DNA from 4 places in the Streptomyces sp. NPDC059534 genome. Region 4 is predicted to be linked to each of the others. Evidence: riboswitches for the same ligand, from Rfam matches in the RefSeq annotation. Region 4 holds a riboswitch; each other region holds the start of a gene.

Region 1 (4,864 bases), on a different contig from region 4:
GTCCGCGTACTGGACGACCCGTTCGAGGCGGTGCTCCGCGAGGAGAACGGTCGTTCCCAGGTCGTGGACGAGGCGCTGGAGCACCGCGAGGACGTCCTCGGCGGCGGACGGGTCGAGCGCGGAGGTGGGCTCGTCGAGGACGAGGACCTTGGGGTGGGGGGTGAGGACGGAGCCGATCGCGACGCGCTGGCGCTGCCCGCCGGAGAGGGTGGCCAGGGGACGGTCGCGGAGCTCGGCGAGACCGAGGAGGTCGAGCGTCTCCTCGACACGGCGGCGCATGACGGCCGGGGAGAGACCGAGGGACTCCATGCCGTAGGCGAGCTCGTCCTCGACGGTGTCGGTGACGAAGTGGGCGGACGGGTCCTGGCCGACCGTGCCCACGAGGTCCGCGAGCTCGCGCGGCGGGTGGGTGCGGGTGTCGCGGCCGTCGACGGTGACACGGCCGGTGAGGGTGCCGCCCGTGAAGTGCGGGACGAGGCCGGAGACGGCGCCGAGCAGAGTGGACTTGCCGACGCCGGAGGGACCCACGAGGAGCACGAGTTCGCCCTCGGGGACGGTGAGGCGCACATCCCGGAGGGTGGGTTCGGCCTCGTCCTCGTACGTCACCGAGACGTTCTCGAAGCGGATCACGTGCTCTCCTTGGGGACGGGCGCGACGAAGGCCGGCAGCAGGCCGACGAGGACCGACAGGGCCGGCCAGAGCGGCAGCTCGGGCGCTTCCAGCGGTACGACGCCGGGGTGCAGCGCGTCGGGTGCGATGGTGTTCGCCCAGATCATGAGGACGGCCACCGCCACACCGGAGCCGGCGACGAGCCAGGCCCGCGCGCCCCAGTGATCGGGCCGGTAGCGGGTGCGGAGCGTCCTGCGGCCGCCGAGGCGGAGGCCGGCCAGGGCGGCGAGGAGTCCGGCGCCGAGCAGCGGGAGCCCGTATCCGGCGCCCTCCGCGGCCAGGAGTCCGTACGAGCCGGCGCAGACGCCGAGCAGCCCGCCGAGGGTCAGCACGTTCGTGGTGCGCCGCACGGAGGCGGGGACCCGCGCCGTCCGCCCGTAACCGCGCGCGTCCATCGAGGCCGCCACGGCGATCGACCGCTCCAGGGCCCCTTCGAGGACCGGCAGGCCGATCTGGAGCACGGCCCGCACCCCGCCCGTCGGGCGGCCCCGGAGGCGGCGGGCGGTCCGCAACCGGACCACGTCGGCGACCATGTTCGGCGCGAAGGTCATCGCCACGACGACGGCGACCCCGGCCTCGTACAGCGCGCCCGGCAGCGACTTCAGCAGCCGCGCCGGGTTGGCGAGGGAGTTCGCGGCGCCCACGCAGATCAGCAGGGTCGCCAGTTTGGCGCCGTCGTACAGCGCGAAGACCAGTTGCTCGGCCGTCACCCGCCCCCCGATCCGTACGCCCTGCGCCCAGTCGGGCAGCGGCACCTCGGGCAGCGTGAACAGCGGATGCGTGCCGGGGATGGGGGAGCCCAGCAGCAGCGAGAACACCACCCGCAGGAAGACGACGAACAGGCCGAGCTTCACGAAGGCGCCGTACGAACGGGCCCAGGGCGCGTCCGTACGGCGGGCCGCCACGACGTATCCGGCGACTCCCACGAGCAGCCCGAGCAGCAGCGGATTGGTGGTGCGGGAGGCGGCGACGGCCAGGCCCAGGGCCCATAGCCACCAGGCTCCGGCGTGCAGCGCGTTGGCCCGGGTCGCCACCGGGGCCGCGAACCGGGAGCCCGGACCGGGCCGGGACCCCGACGCGGGCCGGGACCCCGGCGCGGGCCGGGACCCCGGCGCGGGCCGGTCCGTGTGCGGGGCCGTGAACGTGCCGCGGCTACGGGCGGGGCTCATCCGCGACGGCGGGCCTTCCAGATCGCGGCGCCGCCGAGCGCCAGGACGGCCGCCCCGCCGGCGAGCACGCCGAAGGACGGACCGCCGCTGCCGTGCCCGGGGGCGGCGGCCGCGGGAGCGGTGGGCGCGGGGGACGCCGGGGCGTTCTCCGCGACCTGCTCGCCGCAGCCCCGCGCCGGATAGCCGGCGATCCCGCACAGCATGGCCGCGCTGTCGTACCGCAGCGGCTTCGCCACCGCGGCCAGCGCCTCCGCGCCCGTCGCGTCCTCGCGGACCTCCGCGCAGCCGACCTTGATCAGCTTCTCCGGCGGGTGCTCGCCGGGCGGGGCGTCCGCGGGGCCGCCGAAGTCGACGACGACGGCGATCCGCTTGCTGCCGTCCTTCTTCTCCACGCCCCCGCAGATCCCCGCGAAGTCGGGGGCCAGGGCCGGCTGGGAGGTGTCGCTCGTGCCCTGGCTGATCGCGAAACGGAAGCCGATCGCGTCGCCGTCGGCGGGCCGGGCGGTCGCCGGGCCCTGGGTGGCGTACGCCCAGGGCTTGCCGCCGTCGCTCTCCCAGAACGACCAGTAGCGGTAGCCGGCGGCCTGCGCCGGGGCGGCCGCGACGGCGGTCAGGGTCAGCAGCGCCCCGGCCGCGGCGCCCGCGATCCGGGCGCCCGCCCTGCGGGTGGCTCTCACTTCTTGCGGCCGCTCACGAGGAAGCCGATGCCGACGCCGACGACCGTGCCGATGCCGATGATCCACCAGATGTCGAAGCCGGACTCCTCGTCGTCGCTGGTGGAGGAGGCGGAGGTGTCGGGGGTCTTGGGCGCGGGGCCGGTGGCGTTGAGCTGCTCGACCAGGTCCGCCGTACCGAACTCGCGCGGGTCGGTCTCGGTGGCGCGGGCGGCCAGGATCAGCTGCGCGTACGCGGCCGGTCCGCTCTCCTTCGCCCAGGCGGCGGAGTTCTTCTCCAGCCACACGAGGGCGGGCTCCGCCTCCTGGGCGGCGCCGGCCGCGGCGAGGGCCACGACCGCGTCGGCGGTGTTGCCGATGTCCGGCTTCTCGGTCGTGTCGGTGGCGCCCGGCATCGGCGGGGTGGTGAGGTGGCCGGTCTTCGCGAGGGCCTTCGCCAGGTAGGAGGCGCCGTTGAGGGCGGCCCGCTCGGCGGTCGGCTTCGTGAGGTCGGTGCAGACCGGCGGCTGCTCGGGGGACGCCTTGGTGGCGGCGATGCTCTTGCCGAGTCCGGCGAGGGTGGCCGCGGCGGTGGCGTCGGCGTTCGCGAGGAGCGTGCCAGCCTTGTCCGGCTGGTACGCGAAGGCCCCGGCGCCGTCCTTGTCCGAGCAGGGCAGGGCGAAGGAGAGGAGCGCGTCGTACGGGGTGCGGCCGTCGGCGGAGGTGTACGAGCCGGGCTTCTCCCCGGTCGCGGCGAGCGCGCCGACGACGATCGAGGTGGAGTTGGCGTCGCTGGCGCCGCCGGCGCCGTAGCCCCAGCCGCCGTCCTTGTTCTGCACGGTCTTCAGCCAGGCGCTGCCGGCCTTGACGGCCTGGTCGACCTTCTCGGGCGCGGCGGCCTGGCGGCGGACGGCGCCGAGCGCCTGGACGGCGACGGCGGTGGCGTTGGTGTCCCGCATCGTCTTGGCGTCACAGGGCGTCGCCGCGTCCGCGCGGTACGAGGCGAACGAGCCGTCGGCGCACTGCTGGCCGAGGAGCCAGCCCACGGCCTGGTCGGCGGGCTGGTAGCCGGTGCTCCGCTGGGCGAGGAAGGCGAGCGACTGGCGCCAGACGCCGTCGTACGTCGGGTCCTTCGTGCCGTACAGGCCGGTCGCGGGGGTGCCGGTCGAGGGGGTCGGAGAGGGCGCGGCGGCGGCCGGGACGGCGGCTGCGGCGCCGAGTGCGACGGCGGCGGCGGCGAGCGCGGCGGCGCTGCGGCGGACGGTGTTCATGGGGCCCTCTCCTGCGGCCGGGCACCGGCACGCCTCAAGGGCACCAGGCTCCGGCTCCGTATTCCTCGACGGTGCCGGCGGTCACGTCCCGGGCGGGGCATTCCGACTTGCCGGTCCTTGCGGGGACCGGCTCACGGTTGCGGGTCAGTGCCGGATTCGCACCGGTCTTCCCCCCGTACGGGCATGATGACGACCCGCTCACTGTACCGGCCCGTACGCCCTCCGCTCCGGCGGTGCGAGACGCCTCACACCGCACCGACTCAGGGGGAGGCGGCAGGTCACCGCGGGGGGCGCGCCGCCGGCCGGGCGGGGAGCGCGACCGGCTCCACGGCGATGTAGGTGACCGGGTCCGTGCCGGTCACGGCCTCCGCGCGGCCCAGTTTCACGAGGCGGCGCACATGGGCCTCGGCCTCGCTGACGGCGATGTTGCGGGAGCCGTGGGGGATCTGGTCCCAGGGCCGGTTCCACTCCATCCGTTCGGCGAGCTGCCAGGGGGTGAGCGGGGCGGCGAGGAGGCCGAGGAGCCCGGTGAGGCGTTCCTCGTGGTGGTCGAGGAGTTCGCGGACCCGGCCGGCGGCGTCGGCGAAGGCGTACTGGTGGGCGGGGAGGACCTCGGCGACGCCGAGGCGGCCGATCCGTTCGAGGGAGTCGAGGTAGTCGCCGAGGGGATCGGCCCCGGTGGCGTCGTCGGGGTCCTCGTACAGACCGATGTGCGGGGAGATCCCGGGCAGCAGGTGGTCGCCGGAGAAGAGCCGGCCGTGGCCGGGCAGCCGCGCGGGGTGCTCCTCCTCCAGGTGGAGGCAGACGTGACCGGGGGTGTGGCCGGGCGTCCAGATGGCGCGCAGCCGCCGGCCGGCCAGGTCGAGCAGCTCGCCGGGGACGATCTCGCGGTCGGGGAGCGCGGAGCGCAGGCCCGGCAGCGTCCGCATCCGGCCGGACGCGCGGGCCGCCCGCAGCGGCGCGATGTGGTCCTCGGGGGCGCCGACGGTGGCGAGCTTGCGGGCGAGGTAGTCCAGCCAGGTGCCGGGTTCGGCGCTCCGCGTCCGGCGCACGACGGCGGTGTCGGCGGCGTGCATGGCGATCCACGCCCCGGACTCCTCGC
Region 2 (4,864 bases), on a different contig from region 4:
TTCCTCGTAGAAGTCGTTCAGGGCGCCCCGGTAGCCGCCGGGGTGGTCCGTCGTCTCCACCGTGAGCGGGTACATCAGCCGCTCCTCGATGTGGTCCTCGCGGAGGTGCTCCGCGGCGATCGAGCGGGCGATGGAGCGGCCGTGGCGGGCCGAGTGGTACGCGACGACGTCGGCGGCGGCGATGGCCTTCACCGCGGCGACCGTCATCAGGTCGGGGTCGCCGGGGCCGAGTCCGACGCCGTACAGCTTTCCGGTCACGGTGGTCATGCCTGGATCTCCGCTTCGTGGGCGATCGCGTTGATCGCGGCGGCCGTCATGGCGCTGCCGCCGCGCCGGCCCCGTACGACGAGGTAGTCGAGGCCGAGGGTGTTCTCGGCGAGGGCGTCCTTGGACTCGGCGGCGCCGATGAAGCCGACCGGTATGCCGAGGACGGCGGCGGGCTTCCCGGCGCCCTTCGCGACCATCTCCAGGAGGTGGAAGAGGGCGGTGGGCGCGTTGCCGATGGCGACGACGGAGCCTTCGAGGCGGTCCCGCCACAGTTCGAGGGCGGCGGCGGAGCGGGTGGTGCCCAGTTCGGCGGCGAGGGCCGGCACCGACGGGTCGGAGAGGGCGCAGATCACCTCGTTGTCGGCGGGCAGCCGCTTGCGGGTGACACCGCTGGCGACCATCTGCGCGTCGCAGAGGATCGGCGCGCCGGCCCGGAGGGCTTCGCGGGCGCGGGAGACGACCTGCGGCGAGTAGGCGATATCGCGTACGAGGTCGGTCATGCCGCAGGCGTGGATCATCCGGACCGCCGCCTGGGCGACGTCGGCGGGCAGGCCCGCCAGATCCGCCTCGGCACGGATCGTGGCAAAGGACCGGCGGTAGATCTCCGCTCCGTCCTTCTCGTAGTCGAACATCCTGTTGCTCTCGCTCATCTCGTCGGGTTCGTGCGGGCGGTGGCGACCGCTTCGGTCAGGGAGCTGCGGGGGGTGGGGAGTCCGTCCACCAGATAGGTGTCGTCGCCGGTGGCGAGGACCTCGATCCAGCCGCCGTACGGGTGCCCGCAGCGGCGGGCGCACCCGGAGAAGTGCACGGGCAGCGGCCCGGCGGGCGCGGCGAGCGCGTCCGCCCGGACGTCGGCGAGGGACTTGGCGCAGCCGGGCCGCCCGGTGCAGGCGGTGACCCCCGCCCCGGGCGCCTCGGGCCGGGTGATGAGCCCGTGCCGCTCCAGCTCCCGCAGCCGGTCCGTGCCGGTGCGGGGTGCCGGGCCGGCCGCGGGGGCCGGAGCCACGACGACCACGCCGCGCCAGGGGGTGAGCCGGAGTTCGGCGGCGGGCAGCAGGGCCCGCAGCTGGGCGGCGGTCAGCCGGCCGAGCGGTGCGAGGACGTGCAGGGCGCCGCCGGGGAGCGCGCCGGGCGCGGGCGGCGGGGACACGGTGAGCGGCGGTACGGGGACGGGCTCGGCGGTGATGCCGGCCCGCGCCAGGGCCGCGGCCCAGTCCGGAACGTGCTCGTCGGGCAGTTCGCCCGGCCGCCAGGCCCCGTTCCCGGCGGCCTCGGCGGCGTCGAGGAAGGCGAGGGCGGCGGCGAGGGCGGCGCGGACGGCGTCGGCGGCGTCGATCCGGAAGACCCGGGAGCGGAGCCACAGCCGCACGGAGCCGTCCGCCTCTGCGACCAAGCTCACATCCCCGCCGAGCCCGGCGACCTCTCCGCACCCGTCGTCCAGGACGAACAGGAACCGTCCCGAAAGGGACGCGGCCCGCGGTTCGGCGCACAGCGCGGCGTCCAGCTCGCGTGCCCACAACTGCACGTCCGCGTGGCCGAGTCCGCCGAGGCCGGCGGTGGGCGAGGCGATGATGTTGCGGACGCGTTCGTGGGTGGGAGAGGGCAGCAGGTCAGCCTCGGCGAGCAGCTCGGCGAGCCGTGCCCCGCAGTCGTCCGCGAGGCCGCGCAGTTCCGCGTTGCCGCGCGAGGTGATGCTGATCCGCCCGTCGCCCAGGGTCTCCGACGCGTGGGCCAGGACCTCGGTCTGACGTGGCGTCAAGCGTCCGGCGGGCAGCCGCAGTCGGGCGAGCCGCCCGTCGTCGGCGGAGTGCAGGCGCAGCGCCCCGGGGCAGGCGTCGCCACGGTCCCGTATGCGAGGTTCGCCCGGTTCGGGCGCCGGGGGTGGGGTGGGCGGCATGGCGGCGAGCATACCCACGGGGAACCGGCCGACCACCGGGTGTGATCCGGCCGACTCCCCGGCCCGGCCCGGCCCGCCGACGGCACGATCTACTATGCAGACGGCATGGGGTCCCAGGACCCCGGGGAGGAAGCCCGGTGAGAATCCGGCGCGGTCCCGCCACTGTGAGCCCGGCCCGGTCGTGTTTCGGCACGACCTGGAACGGGTGAGTCAGGAACTCCCGCCATCCATACGACCACCCGGGGCGCGGACAACCCCGAGGAAGGCCACCGCACGCCATGCTTCTGCTGCTGTCGCACTCCGACACCGACCTGCTCAGCGCCCGGGCGGCGAACGCCGGCTCCGCAGGCCCGGTGGAGTACCGCTTCGCCAACCCCTCGCGCCTCCCCCTCGCCGAACTGTCCGCCCTCCTCGACGACGCCGAGCTGGTCGTCGTCCGCCTCCTCGGCGGACTCCGCTCCTGGCAGGAGGGGCTCGACGCGATCCGCGCCGCCGGAAAGCCGGTCGTCGTCCTCAGCGGCGAACAGGCTCCCGACGCCCAGCTGATGGAGGCGTCCACCGTCCCCGTCGGCGTCGCCACCGAAGCGCACGCCTACCTGGCGCACGGCGGCCCCGCCAACCTGGAGCAGCTGGCCCGCTTCCTCTCCGACACGGTCCTCCTCACCGGCCACGGCTTCGAGGCCCCGGCCGCCGCCCCCACCTGGGGCCCGCTGGACCGCACCCCGCGCCGCACCGACGGCCCGACCGTGGCCGTGCTCTACTACCGCGCCCACCACATGAGCGGCAACACCGCCTTCGTCGGCGCCCTCTGCGACGCGATCGAGGACGCCGGCGCCCAGGCGCTGCCGCTGTACGTGGCGTCCCTGCGCGCCCCCGAGGCCGAGCTCGTCGACACCCTCCGCACCGCCGACGCGATCGTCACCACCGTCCTCGCCGCCGGCGGCACCAAGCCGGCCGAGGCGCAGGCCGGCGGCGACGAGGAAGCCTGGGACGCGGGCGCGCTCGCCGCGCTCGACGTGCCGATCCTCCAGGCGCTGTGCCTGACCGGCTCGCGGTCCGCCTGGGCGGAGAACGACGAGGGCCTCTCCCCGCTGGACGCCGCCAGCCAGGTCGCCGTGCCCGAGTTCGACGGCCGGCTGATCACCGTCCCGTTCTCCTTCAAGGAGATCGACGAGGACGGCCTGCCCGCGTACGTCGCCGACACCGAGCGCGCGGCCCGCGTCGCCGGGATCGCCGTCCGGCACGCGCGGCTCCGCCACATCCCGAACGCCGAGAAGAAGCTGGCGCTCGTCCTCTCCGCGTACCCCACCAAGCACTCCCGCATCGGCAACGCGGTCGGCCTCGACACCCCCGCCTCCGCCGTCGCCCTGCTCCGCCGCCTCCGCGCGGAGGGCTACGACTTCGGACCGGAGGAGGACCTCCCGGGTCTGGTCTCCGGCGACGGCGACGAGCTGATCTACGCCCTCATCGACGCCGGCGGCCACGACCAGGACTGGCTCACCGAGGAACAGCTCGCGAAGAACCCGGTCCGCATCCCGGCCGCCGACTACAAGCGCTGGTACGCGACCCTGCCCGAGGAACTGCGCACCCACGTCGAGGAGCACTGGGGCCCGGCGCCCGGCGAGATGTTCCTCGACCGCTCCCGCAACCCGGAGGGCGACATCGTCCTCGCCGCCCTGCGCCGCGGGAACCTGCTGATCCTCATCCAGCCGCCGCGCGGCTTCGGCGAGAACCCGATCGCGATCTACCACGACCCCGATCTCCCGCCGTCCCACCACTACCTGGCCGCCTACCGCTGGATCGCCGCCCGCGCCGACGACGGCGGCTTCGGTGCCGACGCCATGGTCCACCTCGGCAAGCACGGCAACCTGGAGTGGCTGCCCGGCAAGAACGCCGGCCTGTCCGCCGCCTGCGGCCCCGACGCGGCCCTCGGCGACCTGCCGCTCGTCTACCCCTTCCTCGTCAACGACCCCGGCGAGGGCACCCAGGCCAAGCGGCGCGTCCACGCCACGCTCGTCGACCATCTGGTGCCGCCGATGGCCCGCGCCGACTCCTACGGCGACATCGCGCGCCTGGAGCAGCTCCTCGACGAGTACGCGCAGATCTCCTCCATGGACCCGGCGAAGCTGCCCGCGATCCGCGCCCAGATCTGGACGCTGATCCAGGCCGCCAAGCTCGACCACGACCTGGGCCTCCAGGAGCGCCCGGGGGACGACGGCTTCGACGACTTCCTGCTGCACGTCGACGGCTGGCTGTGCGAGGTCAAGGACGCCCAGATCCGCGACGGTCTGCACGTCCTGGGCGGCGCCCCGGCCGGCGAGGCCCGGGTCAACCTGGTGCTGTCCATCCTGCGCGCCCGCCAGATCTGGGGCGGCACGCAGGCACTGCCCGGCCTGCGCGAGGCCCTGGGTCTCGACGAGTCGGCCGCGACCCGCACCACCGCCGACGAGGCGGAGGCCAAGGCCCGCGAGCTGGTCGAGGCGATGGAGGCCGCCGACTGGTCGGTGGACGCGGTCGGCACGGTCGCCGCCGCGTACGGCCCGGAGGTCCACTCCGTCCTGCGCTTCGCCTGCGAGCAGGTCGTGCCGCGCCTCGCCGCCACCACCGACGAGCTGACGCACGCCGTGCACGCCCTGAACGGCGGCTTCGTCCCCGCCGGCCCGTCCGGTTCCCCGCTCCGCGGCCTGGTCAACGTCCTGC
Region 3 (4,864 bases), on a different contig from region 4:
CGGTCCCGAACGCCTGATCGCACGTCCGCACGGAGAAGGGCCCCGCACTCGCCGAGTGCGGGGCCCTTCCTCGTACAGCCGTGGGCTAGAAGTCCTCGTCCAGATCCACCGAGCCCTCGACCGCGACCTGGTACGCGGACGGGCGGCGCTCGAAGAAGTTGGTGAGCTCCTGGACGCCCTGGAGCTCCATGAAGGAGAACGGGTTCTCCGAGCCGTACACCGGGGCGAAGCCGAGGCGCTGGAGGCGCTGGTCGGCGACGCACTGGAGGTACTCGCGCATCGACTCGGTGTTCATGCCGGGCAGGCCGTCACCGCACAGGTCGCGGCCGAACTGGAGCTCCGCCTCGACGGCCTCCTTCAGCATGTCCGTGACCTGCTGCTGGAGGGCGTCGTCGAAGAGCTCCGGCTCCTCCTTGCGGACGGTGTCCACGACCTCGAAGGCGAAGTTCATGTGCATCGTCTCGTCGCGGAACACCCAGTTGGTGCCGGTCGCCAGGCCGTGCAGCAGACCGCGCGACCGGAACCAGTACACGTACGCGAACGCGCCGTAGAAGAACAGGCCCTCGATGCACGCCGCGAAGCAGATCAGGTTCAGCAGGAAGCGGCGCCGGTCGGCGGCCGTCTCCAGACGCTCGATCTTCTCGACCGAGTCCATCCACTTGAAGCAGAACTGCGCCTTCTCGCGGATGGAGGGGATCTCCTCGACCGCGTGGAAGGCCGCCGCGCGGTCGTCCGGGTCGGGCAGGTAGGTGTCGAGCAGCGTCAGATAGAACTGGACGTGCACGGCCTCCTCGAACAGCTGGCGCGACAGGTACAGGCGCGCCTCCGGGGAGTTGATGTGCTTGTAGAGCGTCAGCACCAGGTTGTTCGAGACGATCGAGTCGCCCGTCGCGAAGAACGCGACCAGACGGCCGATCATGTGCTGCTCGGCCGGGGTCAGCTTGGCGAGGTCGGCGACGTCCGAGTGGAGGTCGACCTCCTCCACGGTCCAGGTGTTCTTGATCGCGTCCCGGTAGCGCTCGTAGAAGTCCGGGTAGCGCATCGGACGGAGGGTCAGCTCGAAGCCCGGGTCGAGGAGGTTCTTCTGTTCGGTGGAGCTCATTACTGGCATGCCTCGCAGGACTCGGGGTTTTCGAGGGAGCAGGCGATCGCGTCCGCGTCGGGAGCCGCCTGCTGCACGGGGATCGGGGCGGCGGCCTGGGCGGCGCGGGCGATCCGGGTCGCCGGGCGGGAGCGCAGGTAGTACGTCGTCTTCAGACCCTGCTTCCAGGCGTACGCGTACATCGACGACAGCTTGCCGATCGTCGGCGTCTCCATGAACAGGTTCAGCGACTGCGACTGGTCCAGGAAGGGGGTGCGGGCCGCGGCCATGTCGATCAGGCCGCGCTGCGGGATCTCCCAGGCCGTGCGGTACAGCTCGCGGACCTCGGCCGGGATCCAGGTGAAGCCGGCGACCGAGCCGCTGGCTTCGCGGAGCGCCTCCCGGGTCTGGGCGTCCCACACGCCGAGCTTCTTCAGCTCGTCGACGAGGTACGAGTTGACCTGGAGGAACTCGCCCGACAGCGTCTCGCGCTTGAAGAGGTTGGAGACCTGCGGCTCGATGCACTCGTAGACACCGGCGATCGACGCGATGGTCGCGGTCGGCGCGATGGCCAGGAGGAGGCTGTTGCGCAGGCCGACGGTGGCGATCCGCTCGCGCAGCGCGGCCCAGCGCTCGGGCCAGTTCAGCTCCACGTCGTAGTGGTCCGGGTGCAGGACACCGCGGGCCGCGCGGGTCTGCTCCCAGGCGGGGACCGGGCCGCTGCGCTCGGCGAGGTCGGCGGACGCCTCGTACGCGGCGAGCATGATCCGCTCGGCGATACGGGTGGACAGCGCGCGCGCCTCGGCGGAGTCGAACGGCAGCTTCAGCTGGAAGAAGACGTCCTGGAGGCCCATGGCGCCCAGGCCCACCGGACGCCAGCGGGCGTTGGAACGCCCGGCCTGCTCGGTCGGGTAGAAGTTGATGTCGACGACCCGGTCGAGGAAGGTGACGGCCGTGCGGACGGTCGCGTCGAGGCGCTCCCAGTCGATGTCCCCGCCGCCGGCTCCCGGGATCACGAACGAGCCCAGGTTGACCGAGCCGAGGTTGCAGACGGCCGTCTCGCCGTCGTTCGTGACCTCGATGATCTCGGTGCAGAGGTTCGAGGAGTGGACGACCGTGCCCGGCTCGGCCGTCTGGTTGGCCGTCCGGTTCGACGCGTCCTTGAAGGTCATCCAGCCGTTGCCGGTCTGGGCCAGGGTCCGCATCATCCGGCCGTAGAGGTCGCGGGCCGGCATCGACTTGCGGGCCAGGCCCTTGGCCTCGGCGGCGCGGTAGGCGGCGTCGAACTCGTCGCCCCACAGGTCGACCAGCTCGGGTACGTCCGCCGGGGAGAACAGCGACCACTCGGCGTCCGCGTTGACCCGGCGCATGAACTCGTCCGGGATCCAGTGCGCCAGGTTCAGGTTGTGCGTACGGCGCTGGTCCTCGCCCGTGTTGTCGCGGAGCTCCAGGAACTCCTCGATGTCCGCGTGCCAGGTCTCCAGGTAGACGGCGGCGGCGCCCTTGCGGCGGCCGCCCTGGTTCACGGCGGCGACGGAGGCGTCGAGGGTCTTCAGGAACGGCACGATGCCGTTGGAGTGCCCGTTGGTGCCGCGGATCAGCGAACCGCGGGCGCGGATGCGGGAGTAGGAGAGCCCGATGCCGCCCGCGTGCTTCGAGAGGCGCGCGACCTGGTGGTAGCGGTCGTAGATGGAGTCCAGCTCGTCCTGCGGGGAGTCCAGCAGGTAGCAGGAGGACATCTGCGGGTGGCGGGTGCCGGAGTTGAAGAGCGTGGGGGAGGACGGCAGGTAGTCCAGGCGGCTCATCAGCCCGTACAGCGCGGCGACCTCGTCGAGCGCGCGGACGCTGTCGTCCTCGGCCAGACCGCAGGCCACACGCAGCATGAAGTGCTGCGGGGTCTCGATCACCTGGCGGGTGATCGGGTGGCGCAGCAGGTAGCGCGAGTAGAGGGTGCGCAGACCGAAGTAGCCGAAGCGGTCGTCGCCGGCCGCGTCGATCGTCGCGTCGAGCCGGTCCGCGTGCAGCGCGACGAACTCGGCGGTGCGGTCGGCGATCAGGCCCTCGCGGTGACCGACGGCGACGGAGGCGGAGAAGGAGACCGCGCCCTGCCCGGCCGCCTCGTCGGCGATGGTGATCGTCAGGAGCCGGGCGCCGAGCCGGGAGTACGCCGGGTCGTCGGCGATCAGGCCCGCGGCCGCCTCGGTGGCCAGCTCGCGCAGCTCCGCCTCGTCCGACGCGGCGCTGCGGCCGCGCAGCGCGGCGGCGGCGACCTTGCCGGGGTCGGTGTCGGGGAGATCGGCGGTGAGGTCGGTCAGGGTCCGCAGCAGCACGGTCCCGGGGCCGTCGCTCTCGACCGCGGAAGCCTCGGCCGAAGCCGGATCGGCGGGCGCGATGGTCACGTGGGGGCTCTCCCTCGCTCGGCCGGGGCCGCGACGGGGGAAGGCGGGCAGGGGCGCGAACGGTTCATGGGCCGCGCCGTGTCCACCGGCCCACTCCGCGAGGCCCGGAAGTCAGTGGCACCCGGAACGGAAGGACCGGGTGCGCTGGCGGCAGGTCCTCGGACTGACTCCGTACGAATCCGCACGAAGCACACCGTTGCGGGACAGTTCCGGATTCGCGCCGGATTCCCCTGCGTCGACAGCGAGCACGAGCATACATGTGGGGGGCGCCGCTCTTGGCACCCCCCACATGTTGTGTCGCCGCCCCGGCTCAGAACTCCAGGGCGTAGGTGCGCAGAGAGTGATCGGGGATCGGCTCCCAGTCCCGGTCCGGGGTGCGGACGAAGCCCAGGCGCTCGTAGATCCGGTGCGCGGCGACCATGGAGACGTCCGTGGAGAGCACGAGACGCGCGCAGCCGGGGAGGTCCCGCGCCCGCTCGACGCAGGCCCTCACGAGGGCCTCTCCGACGCCCCGGCCGCGGGCCTCCGGGGAGACCACGAGCATGCGGAACTCGGCCTCGCCCTCGACCGCGATGTCGGCCCAGGGGGTGGCGCCCCGGGCGAAGGTCACCCCGCCCAGGAGCCGCCCGTCGCCGTCCTCGGCGACGAGCACCTCGCTCTCGCGCGCCCGCCGCTCGGTGTCCCGCAGCACGTGCAGGTACGAGTCCTCGGCCCCGTACTTCAGCAGCCCGTCGTTCAGATAGGTGCCCGCGGTGAGCTCGCCCAGCTCCTCGTGCTCCTCGGGCCGTACCGCCCTGATCGTGAAGTCCATGGGGCCAGTCTCCCCCGCGGGCGACGCGCGGGGGCCCGGGATCTCCTGGCGGAGAATCCCGGGCCCCTGCGCGTACGGCCGTGCCGCGGGTCAGTGCGTCCCGACGCCGACCTTCGGCGGCTCGGTCCGCACGCCGGTGTCGCCGGCGTCCGCCGTGTAGTCGGACGGCGAGGTCTCGTCGATGCCCTCGGGGGCCTTGACGGCCTTGAGGACGAAGGTCAGGACGACCGTGACGACGAGGTTGAGGACGAAGGCGGTGAGGCCGATGTAGCCGATCTCGCCGATGCCCGGGATCTCGGCGGAGGAGCCGCCGAAGTGCTTCTGGGTCGGGCTGGCGACGCCGTACGCGGCGACCGTGCCGTAGACCATGCCGACGGCCCAGCCGGCGAGCAGCGCCCAGCGGTGGAACCAGCGGGTGAACAGGCCGCCGACGAGGGCCGGGAAGGTCTGGAGGATCCAGATGCCGCCGAGCAGCTGGAAGTTGATCGCGACGGTCTTGTCCATGGTGAGGACGAAGACCAGCGCGCCGACCTTCACCAGGAGGGAGACCAGCTTGGAGACCTTGGTCTCCTG
Region 4 (4,864 bases):
GCGCGATGCCACCCGTGACGATCAGCCCCGCCCCGCCCCGCGCCCGCTCCGCGTAGAACGCCGCCATACGCTCGAAGCCGTGCTCGGTCTCCTCCAGGCCGACATGCATCGACCCCATGATCACCCGGTTGGGCAGAGTCGTGAACCCCAGGTCGAGCGGGCTGAGCAAATGCGGGTACGGGGTCATTCGGGCGCCTCCTCGCGCAGGATGTCGCCCTCAGTTCTAGGTGACCCACCCCGGTTGTGCAACTAGTTGCAGAAGAATCCGAGAGTGATTTCTACTACTCGGTAACCGGCGGGATCACACAACCGCCACGACTCCGCCCTGGACGGCGGCCGGATGCGCCGTGTCAGGGTCGGCTCGGGTGATCGGTGCGGTCCGGGTGGGTGGGTGCGTGGGGCCAGGTGTCCAGGTCTTCCGGGGTTCGGGGTGCGGGGGTGCCTGGGGGGAGGAGGCCGTGGGTGTGGAGGAGGCGGGTGACGGCGGTGGCCCAGGGGCGGCGGAGGCGGGCGGAGGTGAGGAGGGCGTCGTCGGAGAGGAGGGTGGAGACGGGGCCGGTGTGGAGGCCGGTGGGGGAGAGGACGGCGGCTTCGTCGGCCCAGCGGAGGGCGAGGTCGACGTCGTGGGTGGCCATGACGACGGTGGTGCCGGTGGCGCGGAGGCGGTGGAGGGTGTCGAGGAGCCGTTCCTGGCCGTGGGGGTCGAGACCGGCCGTGGGCTCGTCCATGATCAGGACGCGGGGCCGCATCGCCACGGCGCCCGCGATCGCGGCACGTTTGCGCTGCCCGTACGACAGGAGGTGCGTCGGCCGGTCCGCGAGCGCCACGATGTCCAGCGCCTCCAGGGCCTCCCGCACCCGGAGCCGTACCTCTTCCTCCGGCAGTCCCAGGTTCGTCGGGCCGAACGACACGTCCTGGCCGACGGAGGCGGCGAAGAGCTGGTCGTCCGGGTCCTGCACCACCAGCTGCACGGTGGTCCGCAGACGGGTCAGCCCCCGGCGGTCGTACGCCACCGGCGTCCCGTCCAGGAGCAGCGACCCGGTCCCGCACCGCAGACCGCCGCTCAGCAGGCGAAGCAGCGTCGTCTTGCCGCTGCCGTTGCGGCCGAGAAGCGCGATCGCCCGTCCCTCCGCCACCGCGAAGTCGACGTCCTTCAGGACCGTGGGTCCGTCCTCGTAGGCGAATCCCGCCTTCACCAGCTCCACGACGGGAGCCGGGCCCTGAGGCGTCGTCGGGTTCGGAGGCGTCACGGAAGGAACCTTTCCAGTACGAGGGTGAGGGTGACGAGCCCCGCGAGGAGCACGCCCGTCGCGGCGAGGAACCGGCGGGAGACGGCGCAGGCGGGCACCAGGACCCGGAGCGTCCCGTCGTAGCCCCGCCCGGCGAGCCCCGACTGCAGGCGCTGCGCCCGGTCGAAGGCCCGGACGAACGTGGTCGCGCCGAGGCCGGCGAGCGAGCGCCAGGTCGCGGCCCGGGTGGTGTGCCCCAACCGGGCCGCCTGGGCCTGCCGGATCTTGGCGAGCGAGTCGAGCAGCAGGAAGATGATCCGGTACATCACCAGGGCCACGTCCACCACCGGCGCCGGCACGCCCGCTCGGACCAGCCGGGGCAGCACGTCGGACACCGGCGTCGTGAACGCGAACAGGAGCACCCCGAGCGAGGCGGACGAGGTCCGCAGCAGCAGCTCGCCCGCGTGCACCGGGCCTCCCGGCGCGAGAGCGACCGCCCCGTGCGCCCCGCCCACCTCGAACAGCAGCGGGACCGCCCCGGTGACACAGAAACCGAGCGGAACACGGAACGCCCGCCACAGCTGACGGCCCGCCACACCGGCCGGACCGAGCAGCACCCCGAGCGTGGCCGCAGCCACGAGCACCGCTCCCGGCCACGGCGGCAGACACACCGCGCACAACGTCAGACCGAAACCGAGCAGCGCCTTCTCGGCGGGATGGCGGGCGCGCCAGCGACTGCTGTGCGCCGCCGCGTCGATGGGCAGCATCGGCGGCTACGCGTCCCGCTCGCCGACGGAACGGTCGGCCCCCGCGGCTCCGTCGGCGGTCACGCCCCCGCCGGTCCGCACGGAACCGGCGGCACCGTCGGCGGCTGTGGAACCGGCGGAGGCGACGGGCCCGCTGCCGGCCGTACCGGAGTCCACGCCCTCGACTCCGTCCCCGCCCCCGTCCCCGACCTCTCCGTCCGCAGTCGCAGCCGCCCCCGCCGCCAGGGCCACGCCCTGGCGACGTCCGCGGCGCAGGCCGAAGTAGTACGCCAGGACGCCGGCGCCCAGTGCTGCCTGGAGGGCGAAGAGGGCGGACTCGATCTCGCCGGACGGAGGTTCGTACAGGGGACTGAACCAGGGCTTGTAGTCCGGTCGGAGTTCGGTGATCGCGGTCTCCGCCTCCGCGTCGGCCCCGGTGAACGGCTCTTCCTTGTGGTCGCCGAGGCCCAGGACGAGCGGCAGGACGGCGAGCGCGGCGACGAGGAGGAGCAGGAGCGCGTTGATCTTCGTGTTGCGGCTGATCTTGGTGCTCATCGGGCGGCCGCCTCCTCGTGACGGTCCGTCCGCGACGGTGCGAGGACGCCGAGCCGGGTCAGTTCGCCCTTGCTCGACTGGGTCAGCAGCCGCATCACGAGCACGGTGAGCAGGCCCTCGCTGACCGCCAGCGGGATCTGCGTCACGGCGAAGATCCCGCCGAACTTGGCCAGCGCTCCGGGGATGCCGCTGCCCGGGTCCGGGAAGGCCAGCGCGAGCTGCACGCTGGTGACGCAGTACGTGGAGAGGTCGGCGACGAACGCGCCGAAGAAGACCGCGACCATCAGCGGCGTACCGAAGCGGCGCAGCAGTCGGTAGGTGCCGTACCCCGCCCAGGGCCCGACGATCGCCATCGAGAAGGCGTTGGCGCCGAGCGTGGTGAGACCGCCGTGGGCGAGCAGGAGGGCCTGGAAGAGGAGGGTGATCGTCCCCAGGACGGCCACGATCGGCGGCCGGAAGAGGATCGCGCCCAGGCCCGTACCGGTCGGGTGGGAACAACTGCCTGTCACCGAGGGCAGTTTGAGTGCGGACAGGACGAACGTGAAGGCGCCGGAGGCGCCGAGCAGCAGGGTGGACTCGGGGTTCGACCGCACCTCGCGGGTCAGCGCGCGGACCCCGTGGACGACGAACGGGGCGGCCGCGACACCCCAGGCGGCGGCGTGCGCAGGGGGCAGGTACCCCTCGGCTATATGCATGGTCGGGAGACCCTCTCCAGCACCTCGTGGATGGACAACGCACCCTGGCCGGTCTCCTGGCTGACGGTCATACGGTCCGGCTCCGCCTTCCCACACCGCGGCGGTCTCCCGTCGCGGTCCAGTGGCTTCCCCGAGGGTGTTACCCGCGGGGGTGGAGCCGGACCTCCCGATCACAGTGGCGAGGGCCGCACCGGTACTGCACCGGTTTCCCGTACACCAAGGCCCTGCGACATTAGTGCGTTGACCAGGTGCATCACAACACGGTCGCCACCCGGTGCGGCCCTTCCGTCACTCCGCGCACTCGCCGCGGAGGCTCATTCCTTGCGGTAGGCGTACGCCTCCGATGCCGCGGCCGCCACCGCGTCGAGATCCCCGCCCGCACTCGCCGTCACCAGCGCCGCCACCGCGCCCTCGACGAACGGCGCGTCCACCAGGCGGGAGCCGTCCGGCAGTTCGTCGCCCTCGGCAAGCAGCGCCTTCACGGTGAGCACGGCGCTTCCCAGGTCGACCAGCAGCGCCACCCCGGCCCCCCGGTCGACGTCCTTCGCGGCCCCGGCGATCAGCTCGGCATTGGTCCCCAGGCCCCCGTCGGGCAGCCCGCCCGCCGGGGCGACCGGTGCGAGGACCCCGCCGCCCGCGAGCCCCCGGGCCAGCTCGGCCACGGCCGCCGCGACCGCCGCGCTGTGCGAGACGAGCACGACGCCCACGAGCGCCGGGCCCTCAGTTGTGGGGCCACCGGCGGCGGGACCCTCAGCGGCCGGGCCACCATCGGTCGAGCCACCAGCCGCCGGACCCCCAGCCGCGGGACCCTCAGCCGCCGGACCCCCACCCGCCGTACTCACGACGCCCTCTCGGTGCCCGAGCCGTCAGCCGGTGCCGGCTCAGCGGTCCCCGCCGCAGGGGCCCGGCCCGTCGCGGTCTCGGCGAGCGTCGAGAACAGCAGTGCCGACGACGTCGCCCCCGGATCCTGGTGTCCGACCGACCGTTCGCCGAGGTAGCTGGCCCGGCCCTTGCGCGCCCGCAGGGGTACGGTCGCGAGGGCGCCGGCCTCGGCGGCGGCGCGGGCCGCCTCGAACGAGGTCCGCAGGCCCTCCACGGCCGGTACCAGCGCGTCCAGCATGGTCTTGTCGCCCACCTGGGCACCGCCCAGCTGGGACACGGCGGCCACACCGGAGCTCAGCGCGTCGGCCAGCCGCTCGCGGGTGACCTGTTCGTCCTCGCCCAGGGACTTCCCGGCGCGGCGCAGCAGTGTCCCGTAGAGGGGGCCCGACGCGCCGCCGACGGTGGAGATCAGCTGGCGTCCGGCGGTGGTGAGCACCGCGCCGGGGGTCGCCGGGGGCTCCTTCGCCAGCACGTCGGCGACGGCGGCGAAGCCGCGCTTGAGATTGGCGCCGTGGTCGGCGTCGCCGATCGCCGAGTCCAGCTCGGTGAGCCGGTCCGCCTCGCGGTCGACGGCCTCGGCGACCACGTCCAGCCAGCGCACCAGGAACTCCGCACCGAAGGTCTCCGTCATGCCGCCTCCCTCTTCCGTTCCCGCCGTCGTCCCGACGGTCCCCATCGTCGCCTCACCGGCCCCAGCGCAGCGCGGGCGTCTGCACCGGCGCGTCCCACAGGCGGAGCAGTTCCTCGTCCACCTCGC

What was found. A riboswitch is a leader RNA that binds a small molecule or an ion and turns the genes downstream of it on or off. The one in region 4 is predicted to bind cobalamin.
Region 1: linked by a shared signal. The riboswitch ahead of ACFVZH_RS02145 (prenyltransferase/squalene oxidase repeat-containing protein) and the one ahead of ACFVZH_RS28850 (energy-coupling factor ABC transporter permease) in region 4 are both predicted to bind cobalamin.
Region 2: linked by a shared signal. The riboswitch ahead of cobN (cobaltochelatase subunit CobN) and the one ahead of ACFVZH_RS28850 (energy-coupling factor ABC transporter permease) in region 4 are both predicted to bind cobalamin.
Region 3: linked by a shared signal. The riboswitch ahead of ACFVZH_RS14075 (ribonucleoside-diphosphate reductase subunit alpha) and the one ahead of ACFVZH_RS28850 (energy-coupling factor ABC transporter permease) in region 4 are both predicted to bind cobalamin.

Annotation. Positions count from the first base shown of each region.
Region 1 is NZ_JBHWAQ010000002.1:8,650-13,513, forward strand. It holds gene ACFVZH_RS02130 (ABC transporter ATP-binding protein) at 1-630, opposite strand, end outside; gene ACFVZH_RS02135 (energy-coupling factor transporter transmembrane protein EcfT) at 627-1,838, opposite strand; gene ACFVZH_RS02140 (SCO2322 family protein) at 1,835-2,515, opposite strand; gene ACFVZH_RS02145 (prenyltransferase/squalene oxidase repeat-containing protein) at 2,512-3,762, opposite strand; cobalamin riboswitch at 3,836-3,975, opposite strand; gene ACFVZH_RS02150 (MBL fold metallo-hydrolase) at 4,041-4,864, opposite strand, start outside.
Region 2 is NZ_JBHWAQ010000011.1:78,138-83,001, reverse strand. It holds gene ACFVZH_RS15900 (precorrin-2 C(20)-methyltransferase) at 1-267, opposite strand, end outside; gene ACFVZH_RS15895 (precorrin-8X methylmutase) at 264-917, opposite strand; gene ACFVZH_RS15890 (cobalamin biosynthesis protein CobG) at 914-2,176, opposite strand; cobalamin riboswitch at 2,255-2,406, shown strand; gene cobN (cobaltochelatase subunit CobN) at 2,443-4,864, shown strand, end outside.
Region 3 is NZ_JBHWAQ010000009.1:140,773-145,636, reverse strand. It holds gene def (peptide deformylase) at 1-17, shown strand, start outside; gene ACFVZH_RS14080 (ribonucleotide-diphosphate reductase subunit beta) at 86-1,102, opposite strand; gene ACFVZH_RS14075 (ribonucleoside-diphosphate reductase subunit alpha) at 1,102-3,480, opposite strand; cobalamin riboswitch at 3,612-3,742, opposite strand; gene ACFVZH_RS14070 (GNAT family N-acetyltransferase) at 3,791-4,291, opposite strand; gene mctP (monocarboxylate uptake permease MctP) at 4,382-4,864, opposite strand, start outside.
Region 4 is NZ_JBHWAQ010000028.1:36,146-41,009, reverse strand. It holds gene ACFVZH_RS28870 (FAD-dependent oxidoreductase) at 1-187, opposite strand, end outside; gene ACFVZH_RS28865 (ATP-binding cassette domain-containing protein) at 351-1,250, opposite strand; gene cbiQ (cobalt ECF transporter T component CbiQ) at 1,247-1,996, opposite strand; gene ACFVZH_RS28855 (energy-coupling factor ABC transporter substrate-binding protein) at 2,003-2,530, opposite strand; gene ACFVZH_RS28850 (energy-coupling factor ABC transporter permease) at 2,527-3,225, opposite strand; cobalamin riboswitch at 3,254-3,489, opposite strand; gene ACFVZH_RS28845 (PTS-dependent dihydroxyacetone kinase phosphotransferase subunit DhaM) at 3,540-3,932, opposite strand; gene dhaL (dihydroxyacetone kinase subunit DhaL) at 4,064-4,738, opposite strand; gene dhaK (dihydroxyacetone kinase subunit DhaK) at 4,791-4,864, opposite strand, start outside.